Regions from separate parts of the Weizmannia agrestimuris genome, predicted to be linked through region 1. Evidence: riboswitches for the same ligand, from Rfam matches in the RefSeq annotation. Region 1 holds a riboswitch; each other region holds the start of a gene.

Region 1 (5,068 bases):
TGCGGGGCGGCGTGCAGTCCATCGAAAAAGGGCAGATGGAAGCAGCCCGTTCGCTTGGGCTCAGCCATGTACAGGCAATGCGCTATGTCATTCTGCCTCAGGCTTTTAAAAGGATGATCCCGCCGCTTGGCAATGAATTTATCGTACTCATTAAGGATTCATCGCTCGTATCCGTTATTGCCGCACCTGAAATTGTATATTGGGCGCAGGCGATGGAAACGCAGTATTACCGGGTTTGGGAGCCGTATCTGACAGCTGCCTTCCTTTATCTCGTTTTGACGCTTTCCCTCAGCTTCCTTTTACGCTTCATAGAAAGAAGGTTGGCAACAGAATGATCAAAGTGGTGAATTTGAAAAAATCTTTCGGGGATAACGAGGTGCTGAAAAACATCAATGTCGAGATCAAACCGCAGGAAGTGGTCGTCGTCATCGGCCCGTCCGGTTCGGGGAAATCGACTTTCCTGCGCTGCATCAATCTGCTTGAGACGATCACAGACGGCCATGTATACATAGAAGGTGTTGATATCGCGGATAAGTCGACGAATATCAATAAAATCCGCACAGAAGTCGGCATGGTGTTCCAGCAGTTTAATCTTTTTCCACATATGACCGTTCTGGAAAACATTACCCTTTCTCCAATCAAGGTGCGGAAGCTTTCAAAAGAAGCAGCAAAGCAGAAGGCGCTTGAACTTTTGCGCAAAGTTGGGCTCGAAGAAAAAGCGGACGCGTATCCGGATTCGTTATCGGGTGGGCAAAAGCAGCGGATTGCGATCGCCCGCGCGCTTGCGATGGAACCGAAAATCATGTTGTTTGATGAACCGACGTCTGCGCTTGACCCGGAAATGGTCGGGGAAGTGCTCGAAGTCATGAGGAGCCTGGCAAAAGACGGCATGACAATGGTCGTCGTCACGCATGAAATGGGCTTTGCCCGAGAAGTCGGGGACCGCGTCCTGTTTATGGACGGCGGCTATATTGTCGAAGAAAACACGCCGCAGGAACTGTTCGAAAACCCGCAGGAAGAACGGACAAAAGCATTCTTGAGCAAGGTGCTGTAAAAAGGGGCTGCCCCGAAAGCAGGATCCGAGGCTTTCGGAGCAGCCTTTTTGCATAGTGGGAAGAATGGCATGCTTACCACTACGGATCATTAACCCGGAATTAAAGCCATGATATGGTCTGAGAAGTCACAACAAGACCATTAGCAAAAAATGAAAGCCGTGTAATGATTCCGAGAATCCGCCTCGGGACCGAAAGCTTGGAATTGAAATGGTGTAATGGTTCTGAGACGCCACAACAAGACCATTAGCAAAAAATGAAAGCCGTGTGATGGTTCCGAGATGCCTCATCAAGACCGTTAACCAAGAACGAAAAGCGAGTTATGGTTCATAGAAGCCCTATTAGGACCAATTATCCCATTCACAGCTTAAAAAAATAAAAATTTATACCTGATAAGCCAAATGACCAGCGTAAATGTCGGAAACTCCCTGCAGTCACTTTACCAACACGCATCTGTCTTTGCCTTTTATCCGTTTTGCATTTTTAAACCCGCTGATGTTAATATTTTTCAGGACAACGTTTTTTGCCCGGTATTGGATGGCGATCACGGGATTACCTTTAAAATCGTAATCCGGGTCGCCGATTGCGGTGAGCCCGTTGATTACAACATTTTGGTATGCGGAAACGACGAGGCTGCGCGGTGTGGAATCTTTATATAAATCGGTAAAAACCGGTGCAATAGAGACAAGATTTGCCGCGACAATATGGTTGGCGCTTTTCGAATTGGCATCTTTCCCTTTATGGTGGCCGATGTGCCGGAAATTAAAAGAACGGTTGTCCCGGACCGAAAGATGGCCGTAAATATGGACATGGGAAGCGGCCGATGCATTGTGGTGGGCTTTGATTTCCACGCCGCCGAAGCAACCGGTTGTGGCGTTATTGCAAAGCCACACATAGCGGGAGCCGTCATCAATTTCAATGCCGTTGGAGTTGGAAAAACCTTCCGTATGGGCCCTGCCGCTCGGATGGAAGCAGTACGAGTTTGAAATAAAAATATAGTCGCTGTGGTGGGTTGTGATGCCATCATCTCCGAACCCGCTTGCAGTGATGCCGTCGAGCCATATATAACGGCTTCTCCCGGGGGCAAGGAACCCGTCGCCCAAATAATGATAGCGGGTGGATGACACATCAAAGCCGTGCAGGCCAGCATTGACAGCTTCCACGTTTTTCACCCAGCCGTACGTGACGTGAGCAAAAGTAAGGCAGCTCGACCGGTTGTTTCCGGCCGAAGTTTTTTCTGCTTGACCGAGCCTTTCCACATTCCAATCAAGCGTCAGGCCTTCTACGAGAATATGGTCATTGCCGTACCGGAAGTCGGCATTTTGGACGAGCCGCGTTTTTTTCGGCGCACCCGGGTGGAATTTGATCGTTGTAACACCTTTCCCGCGGCCGATCAGGCATGTCCATGAAGGAAGCTTGAGCCATTTGACGAGAAAAGTACCCGCGGGCACGATCACTTTTACCCGCCCGCTGCCGATTGCTTTTTGAAACGCCGTTGTACTGTCGGTTTTTCCGTCCCCGATCGCGCCGAAGTCAAGGATGTTCACTTCGCGATTGGCCGTTTCAAGGAGCCTATTGTATTCCTTGTCCAGTTCCGTTTTCCATTCAGGGTAAACAAGTCCGCTATCGTCTGCGAAGGTCTTGCATGGTCCAACAGGGTATTTCCGGTTCAAGAGCAGGTGCGAGAAGGAAAACGGCTTTGGAAAATTGGGATTGCAATACATCTGAAAAAGCTGCAGGTTTTCTTCAATCAGCCTGTTCAGTTGAAACGGCCGGCGGGAGAGTTGCCGCAGTAATGTTCCGTTTGTTCTTGGTTCGTGGTGTTTGTCCAAATGCATCATATTTTCACCTCGTCTTGCTTCCATTCAGCCATTTTTTCCTCCCTATGTCAATTTTCTGCATCATCCGGTCAAAAGAATGGGTCTTTTTTTCCTTGTCTGAATTTTTCGTTGACGAATAGCATAAGAAGGTATACAATAAACTTCAAGCTTATATGTTGTTATTTTCTTATCAAGAGAGGTGGAGGGAAGGGCCCTGTGAAGCCTCGGCAGCAGGTCCGAAAACGGGTACTGTGCCAATTCCTGCAGGTGGTGGCCTGAAAGATAAGAAGATTTCCCGGGAATGGATATCTTCTTACTTCAGGGTAAGAAGATTTTTGTCGTTTAATCCTTAGTAATCGAATAAGAAAGAAGGGAATAGAGTGGAGCAAACGCGGCTCACATATGAACAGTTTACGTCGGATCCGTTTGCAGCGTTCGTGCCGGAAGATAAAACAAAGGGTGCATTGGAAATTTTGCAGTGGGCATATGGCACGTACGGTAAATCAGTGGTATATGCGTGCAGCTTCGGCGCAGAAGGAATGGTGCTGATTGATCTCATTTCGAAAGTCAGAGAAGATGCGGATATCGTATTTTTGGATACGGACCTGCACTTTCCGCAAACTTACGAATTGATTGAAAAAGTGAAAAAGAAATATCCGGCTTTAAATATCCAAATGAAAAAACCGTCGCTTACGCTTGATGAACAGGCGGCGCAATACGGATCTGCCCTTTGGAAAAGGGATCCGGACCAATGCTGCTATATCCGGAAAATCAAGCCGCTTGAAGAAACGCTGCAGGGAGCGGCGGCCTGGATATCCGGCTTGCGGCGGGAGCAATCGCCGACAAGGGCGAAAACGAATTTTGTCAATAAAGATGAAAGGTTCCATTCGATTAAAATTTGCCCGCTGATTCATTGGACATGGGATGACGTTTGGAACTATATCAAGTCCCATCATCTTCCGTATAACGAATTGCATGACCAGGGATATCCGAGCATCGGCTGTTTCCCGTGCACACGTGCTGCTGGAAACAGCGACTCAAGAGCAGGAAGATGGGCGGGCTTTCATAAAACCGAATGCGGGCTGCATACGGTTCAGAAAAAATAAGGCTGCCAGGTGGTGCTGCGGCAAAAACGGCCATCCCTTCTAAGCCGCTGCTACAGCCACTCCGGGAGAAGTGGGCGCATAAACCAAACCAACCAGTTATCCGATTAAGTTTAAAGCAGGTGAAGAAATGAGAAAAGTATATTTAGTCGGGGCAGGGCCCGGCGATCCGGAACTGATCACAGTGAAAGGATTGCGCATGATCCGGGAAGCGGATGTCATTTTATATGACCGCCTGGTGAATCCGGATCTGTTAAAAGAAGCAAGGCCGGATGCGGAACTCGTCTACTGCGGGAAAAAGCCGGACGCCCATACGATGTCGCAGGATACGATCAACCACCTGCTTGTGAAGTTTGCCAACCAAGGCAAAACTGTTGTCCGTTTAAAAGGCGGCGATCCGTTTATATTCGGCAGAGGCGGGGAGGAGGCGGAAGTACTGGTGCAAAAGCATATTCCGTTTGAAATCGTTCCGGGGATTACGTCCGGTTCCGCCGTGCCCGCCTATGCCGGCATTCCGCTCACCCACCGCGGGCTCAGTACATCCGTTGCTTTTATCGCGGGCGTCACGAAAAAAGGCGAAGACCTTGATGCATACTGGTCCAAATATGCGGGAATTGATACACTTTGCATTTATATGGGCGTGAAAAATCTGCCGCTCATCTGTGCGCAACTGATAAAGCACGGCAAATCGCCGGATATGCCGGCTGCACTTATCCGCTGGGGCACGACAGAAAAACAGGAAACCGCGGTCGGCACGCTTGGAAATTTAAGTGAAAAGGCGGACGGGCTGCGCAACCCATCGCTTTTGATCATCGGAGAAGTGGTAAAACTGCGCGATGAGTTGAAATGGTTTGAACAGCTTTCCGCTGCTCCGGCCTGTACCGGGTGAACGGGTATGAAACAAGGTGTTTTATATGTCAGCCACGGCAGCCGTGTGCCCGAAACCGCCCGGGAAGCAACAGCGGCAATCCGGCAAGCGATGGCACAGGTGGATGCGGATCTCCAGGAAATTTGTTATCTGGAAATTGCGGAACCGGATATTGCAGCAGGGATTGATGCGCTTGTCCGGGGCGGCGCAGGGCGAATCGCCGTT
Region 2 (5,068 bases), on a different contig from region 1:
TGAAGTACTGGATAAAAAAGTAGCAGATTTGTATACAAAATATCCGGTTTGCGTCAGTGAGCATCAGCTGGCAGCGGAAGCATTGCGGATAATGGAAGACCACGCTTTCAAGGTGCTTCCGGTTGTTACCGGCCAGAAACCGGTTGCCATGCTCCATATTCAGGATTTGGTCCAGACTATATAAGCAAAATAACAAGAATAAGCAAAATAACAAGAAAAAATTTTTTGACTGGATAGAGCGGATTCATAAAGAATCCCGCTTTTTTTGGTGGTTGCCGCCAATATGTGCAGCAGCAGTTTGTTTTTTCGGTGACACCACGCAAAAATTTCGGTGACAATGGCGCTGCGGCCTATTAAAATAGGTGATAAGATCTTGTGAATTAACGGGGGAGGGATTGTTTTGTTAAGGGTAAACAATGTGTCAGTAGAGATAGAGAAGTCAAAAATTTTGGAAGATATAAGTTTTTCTGCTGAACCAGGGGAGATTATTGGCCTGGTTGCTCCAAATGGATCCGGCAAGACGACGCTTTTAAATGCGATATCCAACCTGATTCCTGCTTCAAAAGGCGAAATTAGTATTTACGGCATGAATTATAAAATGCATCGGGAAAAAATCCTTAAAAAAATATTTTTTTTGCAAGACCATACAGTATTGTATCCAAATTTAACAGGGAGAGAGCATTTAAAACTTGTACAAAGATTATGGGAGAGCAAACAAGAATGTGGCGCTGTTATTGAAAAATTAAGCATGGGTTCCTATATCGACAAAAGGGTTTCAAAATATTCGCTTGGCATGCAGCAAAGGCTGCTATTTGGGATGTGCTTGATCAGTTCTTGTGATTTGCTATTGATGGACGAGCCGATGAATGGGCTGGACCCATCCAATATTAAACTGATAAGCAAATCCATTAAGCAACTTAGAGATGAAAATAAAATTGTATTTTTTTCTTCCCATATTCTGAACAATGTTGATGAATTATGTGATCGTGTCATCTTTTTAAAGCAAGGAAGAATGGTTTACGAAAGCAGAAAAAATAATCCGGACTTTAATAAATACATCATCATTAAGTTAGAGAATGGGAATGATGCGGATAAAGTTCTTTCCCTATTTAAAGATGAAGAAATTAAAAATGCCACAGCCAATGAAGTATGGGCGGAGATAGATTCGAGTAAAAGCTCCTTTGTGGTAAATCAGGCATTCGAACAAGACATGAAATTTAAATCATTTTTCATAGGGCAAAAAGGCAGCCAACTAATTTATGAGGAAATATACGAAGGTGAAGATAAATGGGGCTAATCAAATTAGAGACATTGCGATTCATTAGAAATAAAAAAAATTTGACTGTTTTTATTGCTGCTATTTTGATTGTTTTCATTTTGTTTGCAATTACTTTCGTGGGAGCAAAGAGAATGGACCCGCTCAATGAATATCAGGATAACAAATCCTCACTGGAAAATGCCATTTCACACATGGAATCAAATCCAAATAAGAGTGAAGCAAAGAAGAAAGCACTTGCGGGTTTGCAGGAGGAGTTACGCCTTCGTACAGAACAAATACAAGCTCATGAAGCAGGGGATTGGAAGCAAGAACTGAAATTGCAGATCGCTTTAGATAAAAAATTAATTGCTGGGATTAATGCCGGAACAATTGTTTTTGGTAATAAAAAAATTGTTCCGCAGACAGAAAAAGCAATACAGCTCAATACCATTCTGCTTAAACAAAATATTCATCCGGTAATAGAGTCGTTCGAAACCCCGGGTATTAACTTTACATATCGTATTCTTTTTTACGTATTCCCGTTCTTAATGCCTCTTCTCATTGCAGTTTTAATTGGTGATATTTCAACAAGAGACAAACAAGGCGGTATTAATCATTTTGTAAATGTTTTGCCAGTGAAGCTCAAGAAAATATTGGATGCGAGAATCTTCACTTCATTTGTTTACAGCCTTGCCATCACGATTGTTATCCTGGTTGTTGCGCTCATTATTGGTAGCATCATAAGCCATTTGGGGAGTTGGAAGTACCCTGTGGCGATCAATTTAAACGGGACAGAAGTATTGTGGATTTCAATTGCCCGGTTTTTGGGCAGATCGCTTTTACTAATCCTATGTCTTCTATTATTTATTTCTGTTTTCACGCAGTTTTTAAATACCTTTATTCGAAATCAATTGCTTCTGATGCTCGTTTTGGTGGCTTGTTTTTGTTTTGAGGAAATGATGAGCGGATTTAAGACAAAGTTGTATGCTGTTATGCATATCATCCCTTTTACATTTGTGGATGTGCCGAATATAGTGAATGGAGAAAGTGCAGCAAAATTCAGGAATGAGTATATCAATACTACAGACGGAGTCATTACGCTTCTCCTTTCATCTTTGCTGTTTTATTTTCTCACCATATGGATTATCCATAAGAAAAACAAAATTTAAAAAAAGCTTGACGAATCCGAAAAAAAGGGATAAATTGAACGTAAGCAATTTTTAGGTTCGTTGTGTAATTTCTTTTGCGGCGTTGATGGCAAATTTCATATTGGTGTTTTCTTATCAAGAGAGGTTGAGGGAATGGCCCGATGAAGCCTCAGCAACCTTCAATGCTTTTACGCGTTGAAAAGGTGCTAAGTCCTGCAAGTTATGGGATCATAACTTGAAAGATAAGAAGATGGTTCATGCACGAAAGGAATGGCCTTCTTCTTATTGGAGAAGGCTTTTTGATTTTAAGTGAGGGAGTGTCCATCATGTATCATACAGAAACAAAACTTGCACAAATCGGAAACCGCAGTGACCGCGTGACAGGTGCGGTGAACCCGCCTGTTTATTTTTCTACCGCTTACCGCCACGAAGGCATTGGGCAGTCAACCGGTTTCGATTATTCCCGTACCGGCAACCCGACGCGCCAGTTGCTTGAAGAAGCGATTGCGGATCTGGAGGGCGGGGACCGCGGGTTTGCGTGCAGTTCCGGCATGGCTGCGATTTTCACTGTTTTATCTTTGTTCCAGGCCGGCGATGAGTGGATTGTGAGTGATGATTTATATGGCGGCACCTACCGCCTGCTGGAGCAGGGATATAAAAAATGGGGGCTTTGTTGTAAGTACGTGAATACGTGCAACCCGGAAAATATTGAACAAGAAATCACCCCGAAAACGAAAGCCATTTTCCTCGAAACGCCGACAAACCCCCTCATGCAGCAGACGGATATCGGCGCAGTGGCTGAAATTGCGAAAAGGCACGGAATCCTGCTGATTGTAGACAATACTTTTTACACCCCGCTTTTGCAGCAGCCGATTAAAGAAGGCGCTGATATTGTAGTCCATAGCGCGACGAAATATCTTGGCGGGCATAACGACGTGCTGGCCGGTCTGATCGTGGCAAAGGGTGCTGAACTTTGCGAGCAGCTTTTTCTGTACCATAACGGTGCCGGCGCCACCCTCAGTCCGTTTGATTCGTGGCTTCTGATGCGCGGCATGAAAACGCTGGCGCTTAGGATGGAAAAACACGAAAAAAATGCAAAAGCTGTGGCGGCATTTTTAAGCGCGCATCCGGATGTAAAAGATGTGCTGTATCCGGGCCGCGGCGGGATGCTTTCTTTCCGTGTAAAAGAAGAATCATGGGTCGACCCGTTTTTACGCGGCCTGTCTTTGATTACATTTGCCGAAAGCCTCGGTGGGACGGAAAGTTTTATCACTTACCCGGCTACACAGACGCATGCCGACATTCCGGAAGAAAAACGGATTGCTTCAGGCGTAGACAATTGCCTTTTGCGCTTTTCAGTCGGAATTGAAAATGAACGCGATTTGCTTGCAGATATTGAAAAAGCTTTTGCCAACATTCACGAAGGGGTGCAAACACGATGACAAATGAAGATTATTCTTTTCAAACGAGGCTTTTACATAACAGCCATAAAATAGACCCGGCGACCGGTGCTGTGAGTGTACCGATCCAGCATGCTTCGACATACCACCAGGCGGACATTGACCAGTTCGGTAAATACGATTACAGCCGCTCGCTCAATCCAACGAGGGAAGCGCTCGAGGATGTCATCGCCGAACTCGAAGGCGGTGTCAAAGGTTTCGCGTTTGCTTCCGGGATGGCGGCGATTTCAACCGCGTTTCTGCTTTTGTCGGCGGGCGACCATGTTGTCATCACCGAAGATGTGTATGGCGGCACGTTCCGGATGGTGACAGAAGTCCTGACCCGGCTTGGTATTGAACATACATTTGTAGATATGACCAACCTTGAAGAAGTGCGGCAGGCCGTCCGCCCGAACACGAAAGCTTTTTATGTAGAAACCCCTTCAAACCCGCTTTTAAAAGTGACGGATATCCGGGCGGTGAGTGAACTGGCAAAGGCAACCGGGGCGCTCACCTTTGTCGACAACACCTTTTTAACGCCTGCCCTGCAGCGTCCGCTTGAACTCGGGGCGGATATCGTGCTGCACAGCGCGACGAAATTTTTAGCGGGGCACAGCGATGTCGTCGCCGGGCTTGCAGTTGTAAAAGATGAAGCATTGGCAGCGCGCCTCGGCTTTTTGCAAAATTCATTCGGGGCGGTGCTCGGCGTCCAGGATGCATGGCTCGTTTTGCGCGGGTTGAAAACGTTGCATGTGCGGCTGCTCCAATCACAGCAGTCAGCGGTGAAAATTGCACATTTTCTTGATGCGCATCCGCTTGTACGAAACGTGTATTATCCGGGGCTCGGGCACCATCCGCAGCATGCGTTGCAAAAGCTGGAGGCACAAGGGCCGGGCGCGGTATTGTCGTTTGAACTGGAAGATGAGGAAGCGCTCCGGGTATTCGTCAGCCATGTAAAAATCCCGGTCTTTGCCGTCAGCCTCGGCGCTGTAGAATCGATTCTGTCCTATCCGGCAAAAATGTCCCACGCCGCAATGCCGCCTGAGGACCGAAGAAAACGCGGCATCTCCGACAGCTTGTTGCGCTTATCGGTTGGCCTCGAAAATCCGGATGATCTGATTGCCGATTTCGAGCAGGCTTTTTCGTACACGAAAGCGGGCACAACCGTGAAATAATGGACAAACGGCTGCAGGGAATCCGCCCTGATCGGCGGGATTCCCCGT
Region 3 (5,068 bases), on a different contig from region 1:
GGACGAGGCATGGGATGCAGCTAATGACTTGATCCGGTATGTCGATGATGAACTCATCCAAGCGTCCCAAAAGATTTTCTCACGGTTTGACTCGGTCGGCCAGCAACGAATGACATCTCTCCACAACGGCAGCCGGGACAATCTTGAAATTAGCCCGAACCTTTGGGCCGGCGTTGGGCTCGTGCGCGGCGGTGCGGGAACGGCACTTGTAGGGAGCCCGGAAATTGTCGCAGAAAGAATGAAGGAATATGCGGAGCTTGGCATTGAAACGTTCATTTTATCCGGTTATCCGCATCTTGAAGAAGCGTACCGGACGGCTGAGCTGTTGTTCCCATACCTGCCGCTTGAACAGCCTGATGCCCCCGTTTCCAATGTCATCAGCCCGTTCGGCGAGATTGTGGCGAACGATGCACTGCCGAAAGTATTAAAGTAAGGAGGCCGATCTGATGTTGAAAAAACGCGTCATGCCGTGGGTGGTGCCGGTTTGCCTGCTGTTTGCCTGGCAGCTTGCAAGTTCTGCTGGCATCTTGCCACCCAATGTGCTCCCAAGCCCTGTTGCCGTTGTAAAAGCGGCTTGGGGTCTCACGCAATCCGGGCAGCTTTTCAATTATATCGGCGCAAGCACAAAACGGGCACTGATCGGATTTTTGGTTGGCGGCGGAATCGGATTTGGACTTGGGTTGTTTACCGGGCTGTCCAAAAAAGCGGAAAGCCTGCTCGATAGTACCGTGCAAATGATCCGGAACGTTCCCCACCTTGCCCTGATTCCGATTGTCATTTTATGGTTCGGGATCGGGGAAGAAGCGAAGCTGTTTCTCGTTGCGCTCGGCACCTTTTTTCCAATCTATTTAAATACGTTCCATGGCATCCGCTCGGTGGACAGAGCGCTAATCGAAATGGGAGAAGTTTACGGGCTGAAAGGGACGGCACTTTTTTGGCATATGATCCTGCCGGGGGCGCTTCCTTCCATCTTAGTCGGTGTGCGCTATGCGCTCGGGGTCACATGGGTAACCTTGATTGTGGCCGAAACGATTGCATCCAACTCCGGCATTGGCTATATGGCCATGAACGCCCGCGAGTTCATGCAGCTTGATGTTGTCGTTTTGAGTATTGTCTTATATGCCCTTCTTGGAAAACTGTCCGACTGGCTGGCAAAAATCGCAGAACAACGATTGTTAAAGTGGCACCCGTCATATCAAAAATAAAGGAGGAGGAAACGATGCCGAAAGAAAAGGCGTTTGCTGTAGAGATTGAGGGGCTGGAGAAATCATTCGGCAGCCATCGCATCCTGCGCCATCTTCATTTAAAAATAAGAAAAGGGGAATTTGTTGCGATTGTTGGGAGGAGCGGATGCGGCAAAAGTACGCTTCTCAGGCTGCTTTCAGGACTTGAAGCGGCAAGCGGCGGAAAAATCCTTATAAACGGGGCGCCTTTATCCGGCAGAAACGGATCGGCAAAAATGATGTTTCAGGACGGCCGCCTGCTCCCATGGAAAACCGTGCTTCAAAATGTCGGGCTTGGCCTTGCGGGCGACTGGAAGAACAAGGCACTTGAAATGCTTGGAAAAGTCGGGCTGGAAGGGCGTGCAAATGATTGGCCTTCGTCTTTATCCGGCGGCCAGAAACAAAGGGTGGCACTGGCGAGGGCATTAATCCATGAGCCGGACATCCTTCTCCTCGATGAACCGCTTGGGGCGCTCGATGCATTAACCCGGATTGAAATGCATGCGCTGATCCAGTCGCTTTGGCTTGAAAAACATTTTACGGCCATATTGGTGACACATGACGTGGAAGAAGCAGTCGCCCTCGCTGATCGGGTTGTGTTAATCGAAGAGGGGGAAATTGCGATGGATTATCCGGTAAAACTTCCTTATCCACGGAAAAGGGACCACGCCCTCTTTTCAGCAACGACCAATCATATTTTAAACCGCATTTTAGGGAACAACGGCCATCAGCTGTTGCACGCAATGAAAAATTAAGGAAGAATTGGGGGATTCATATGGCGGAAAAAGTGGTACTGCTGAACGGGAGCCCTTCTGCGTATACGAGATTAAATGGGATCCGTGATTATATCAGGGCCGGGTTAAGGGGGCACGGGTACGAACCGGAGCTCATCAATATTCGGGAACTTCTGGCCGGCGATTTAATGAATGCCCGGCAAAGCCCGCCCATCACCAGGGCATTAAGAAAAGTAGAAGAAGGCGATACGGTAATCATTTTGACACCGGTCTATAAAGCGTCTTATTCCGGATTGCTCAAGACATTTCTGGATCTTTTGCCGCAAAATGGCTTATCCGGCAAGCAGCCGACCGCCTGAATGCTGCTTTAAAAACATTATTTCCGCAAACTTCAATATCTTTGTACTCATAAACAAAGCCGGCATTTGGATATCCAAATGCCGGCATTCGTGTGGCACGAACAACGGGGAAAGCGATAACCGGAATGCCGGCGCCCGTCATCATCTTTTGTTTGGGAAGTGCCGCTTTTTTCTTTTCCAGTGCAAACCGGAGTTTCTCGGTTGTTTCGATCTGTGTGATGTTCCCTTCATGGATCGAAATGACCACTGTTCCAAACTCCAGTTTTTGCAATGATTCCATAATGCGGGCGATTTTTGTTTCATCAATATGAGCCATTTTTCACTACCCCCAAAAATAAATTTCGTGTGTGCCTGGTGGTCCGGCCGGCAATTCGGATGATCCAAAAAAGAAAGGCCCCCTTCAAGAAAGTTAAGAAGAGGGCGCACTCCTTAACTTATCTTCCAAGCTTGACGCTTGCTGGAATTAGCACAGTATTCCCAAAAAGAATCTGTTGCTGAGGTTTCCTCGGGCCAGTCCCTCCCCCTCTCTTGATAAGTTGTATAGCAAGAAAATAATTTGTTAAAACTATGATAAATAATATTATTCCGATTTGTCAACTTATATTTTCAACATTTCGGTTTACTCGAAGGGCAGGTAAGTGAAAAAATGGGAAGACACTCCATCATCTCATTGTACACGGTGAAATGAACATCTAGAGAGAGGTATTCCAATTGCTGGATGATGAAAGGATACAAAGAGTTGTTTTTCGGGAAAAACCGTTCCGGATAGGGTATGATAAAAAGAAAAAGTGTGTTAAGGGTGTGAGATTGTGCCAGAGACAGATGTATCCAAGTTTGAGAAGAAAATCGAGGTGCGGAACATCCGGTTCGAAGACATTGATGATATTATGGCATTGTCGAAAAAATGTTTTCCGGGGATGGAGCCGTGGAAACGCGAGCAGCTCGAGAGCCATATCCGAATTTTTCCGGAAGGGCAGTTTTGCGTGGAATACGAAGGGAAAGTTGTCGGTTCCTGCTCCAGCTTAATTGTCAATTTCGATGAATACGAGGATCAGCATACATGGGATACGATCACCGCGAACGGCTATATTACCAACCATAATCCGCACGGGCTCAACCTGTACGGCATTGAAGTGATGATCGACCCGGAATACCGGCGCATGAAGTTCGGGCATCGATTGTATGAGGCACGGAAAGAGCTTTGCCGGAAAATGAACCTTCAAAGCATCATCATTGGCGGCCGGATTCCGAATTACAGCAAATATAAAGACAAAATGACCCCGCGCGAATACGTGGAAGAGGTCGAGATGCACAATATATATGACCCGGTTCTTTCCTTCCAGCTGCTTGAAGGGTTCCAGATTATGCGGATCAACAGGCAGTATTTGCCGGATGATACAGCATCCGCTTCATTTGCAACGCTTATGGAATGGCATAATGTTGATTATTTGCCGAAGTCCCGCCGTGTCTATCATGCTTCGTTCCCGGTTAGGATTACAGCAATCCAATATATGATGAAAAAAATTGATTCCTTCGATGATTTTGTCAGACAGGTGGAATATTATGTCGATGTGGCCGCGGATTTCGGTTCTGATTTCGCCGTTTTTCCGGAAATTTTCACCACGCAGCTGATGTCCTACCTGGAGGAAAAGCGTCCTGACCAGGCAGTGCGCCGGCTTTCCGAGTACACAGAACAATATATTGAATTGTTTACAGAGCTTGCCGTGCGCTACAATGTCAACATTATCGGCGGGTCCCATTTTGTGGAAGAAGACGGGGGCATTTACAATGTCGCCTTTTTGTTCCGGCGCGACGGGACGATCGAAAGGCAGACCAAACTCCATATTACGCCAAATGAGCGGAAATGGTGGGGGATCGCGGAAGGAAACGAACTCAATGTATTTGATACGGATTGCGGGAAAATTGCGATTCTGATTTGCTATGATATCGAGTTTCCGGAGCTGGCCCGTGTCGCTGTTGACTACGGCGCGAACATTATTTTTGTCCCGTTTTGCACGGACGACCGCCAAGCCTATTTGCGCGTCCGCTACTGTGCGCAGGCGCGGGCCATTGAAAACCAGGTGTACACCTGTATTGCGGGAACAGTCGGAAACCTGACCCACGTGGAAAACATGGATATCCAGTATGCCCAGTCCGGCATTTTTTCCCCCTCCGATTTCGGTTTTGCCCGCGACGGCATTGTCGGGGAATGCGATCCCAATGTCGATACCGTCGTTGTCGGCGATGTCGATCTTGAGAAACTGCGCCGCAACCGCAACAGCGGCTCCGTCCGGCAACTGGCCGACCGGAGAAGAGATTTGTATCAGATTAAAATCAACAGCAGGGCCTGATCGTATACGGACTGGCTGCAAGATCGGCCGGTCAGCCGCCAAGTGCCTGAACGGCTGGGTGGAAAACCCGGATATCGTATCAAAAAACCGCTTAGAGGATGGGGGCTCTAAGCGGTTTTTCATGATTCAGGCGATCTTCAGTACGGCCATCAGACTGGTCATCAGCACAATACTGATCAAAATGGACAAAGAGTTCAACGTGCTGGACATGGCGACATTGCCGCCGCATTTCTGGGTAAATGCCGTGCAGACAGCGGAAATCGGCGCAAACGCGATAATCACGAGCACGAGCCGGACCTCAAGCGGCAGCGGTAGCAAGAAATAAAAGAATACTGCAAACAGGATGGCCATTCCGTAACGGATGATGACGGCTTTTAAGATGCCTGCAACCTGGCTTTTTT

What was found. A riboswitch is a leader RNA that binds a small molecule or an ion and turns the genes downstream of it on or off. The one in region 1 is predicted to bind S-adenosylmethionine.
Region 2: another riboswitch for S-adenosylmethionine. It lies ahead of NFR98_RS02905 (methionine biosynthesis PLP-dependent protein); the one in region 1 lies ahead of NFR98_RS09080 (phosphoadenylyl-sulfate reductase).
Region 3: another riboswitch for S-adenosylmethionine. It lies ahead of NFR98_RS15880 (YezD family protein); the one in region 1 lies ahead of NFR98_RS09080 (phosphoadenylyl-sulfate reductase).

Annotation. Positions count from the first base shown of each region.
Region 1 covers NZ_CALPDC010000019.1:25,430-30,497, forward strand. The annotation lists gene NFR98_RS09065 (amino acid ABC transporter permease) at 1-335, shown strand, start outside; gene NFR98_RS09070 (amino acid ABC transporter ATP-binding protein) at 332-1,054, shown strand; gene NFR98_RS09075 (glycosyl hydrolase family 28-related protein) at 1,487-2,917, opposite strand; SAM riboswitch class I at 3,057-3,161, shown strand; gene NFR98_RS09080 (phosphoadenylyl-sulfate reductase) at 3,253-3,978, shown strand; gene cobA (uroporphyrinogen-III C-methyltransferase) at 4,106-4,864, shown strand; gene NFR98_RS09090 (sirohydrochlorin chelatase) at 4,871-5,068, shown strand, end outside.
Region 2 covers NZ_CALPDC010000003.1:73,642-78,709, reverse strand. The annotation lists gene NFR98_RS02920 (KpsF/GutQ family sugar-phosphate isomerase) at 1-184, shown strand, start outside; gene NFR98_RS02915 (ABC transporter ATP-binding protein) at 401-1,297, shown strand; gene NFR98_RS02910 (ABC-2 family transporter permease) at 1,288-2,427, shown strand; SAM riboswitch class I at 2,536-2,655, shown strand; gene NFR98_RS02905 (methionine biosynthesis PLP-dependent protein) at 2,733-3,848, shown strand; gene metC (cystathionine beta-lyase) at 3,845-5,020, shown strand.
Region 3 covers NZ_CALPDC010000012.1:5,582-10,649, forward strand. The annotation lists gene ssuD (FMNH2-dependent alkanesulfonate monooxygenase) at 1-433, shown strand, start outside; gene ssuC (aliphatic sulfonate ABC transporter permease SsuC) at 447-1,205, shown strand; gene NFR98_RS06965 (ATP-binding cassette domain-containing protein) at 1,220-1,978, shown strand; gene NFR98_RS06970 (NAD(P)H-dependent oxidoreductase) at 1,999-2,316, shown strand; gene NFR98_RS15880 (YezD family protein) at 2,255-2,632, opposite strand; SAM riboswitch class I at 2,748-2,854, opposite strand; gene NFR98_RS06980 (GNAT family N-acetyltransferase) at 3,126-4,667, shown strand; gene NFR98_RS06985 (AEC family transporter) at 4,794-5,068, opposite strand, start outside.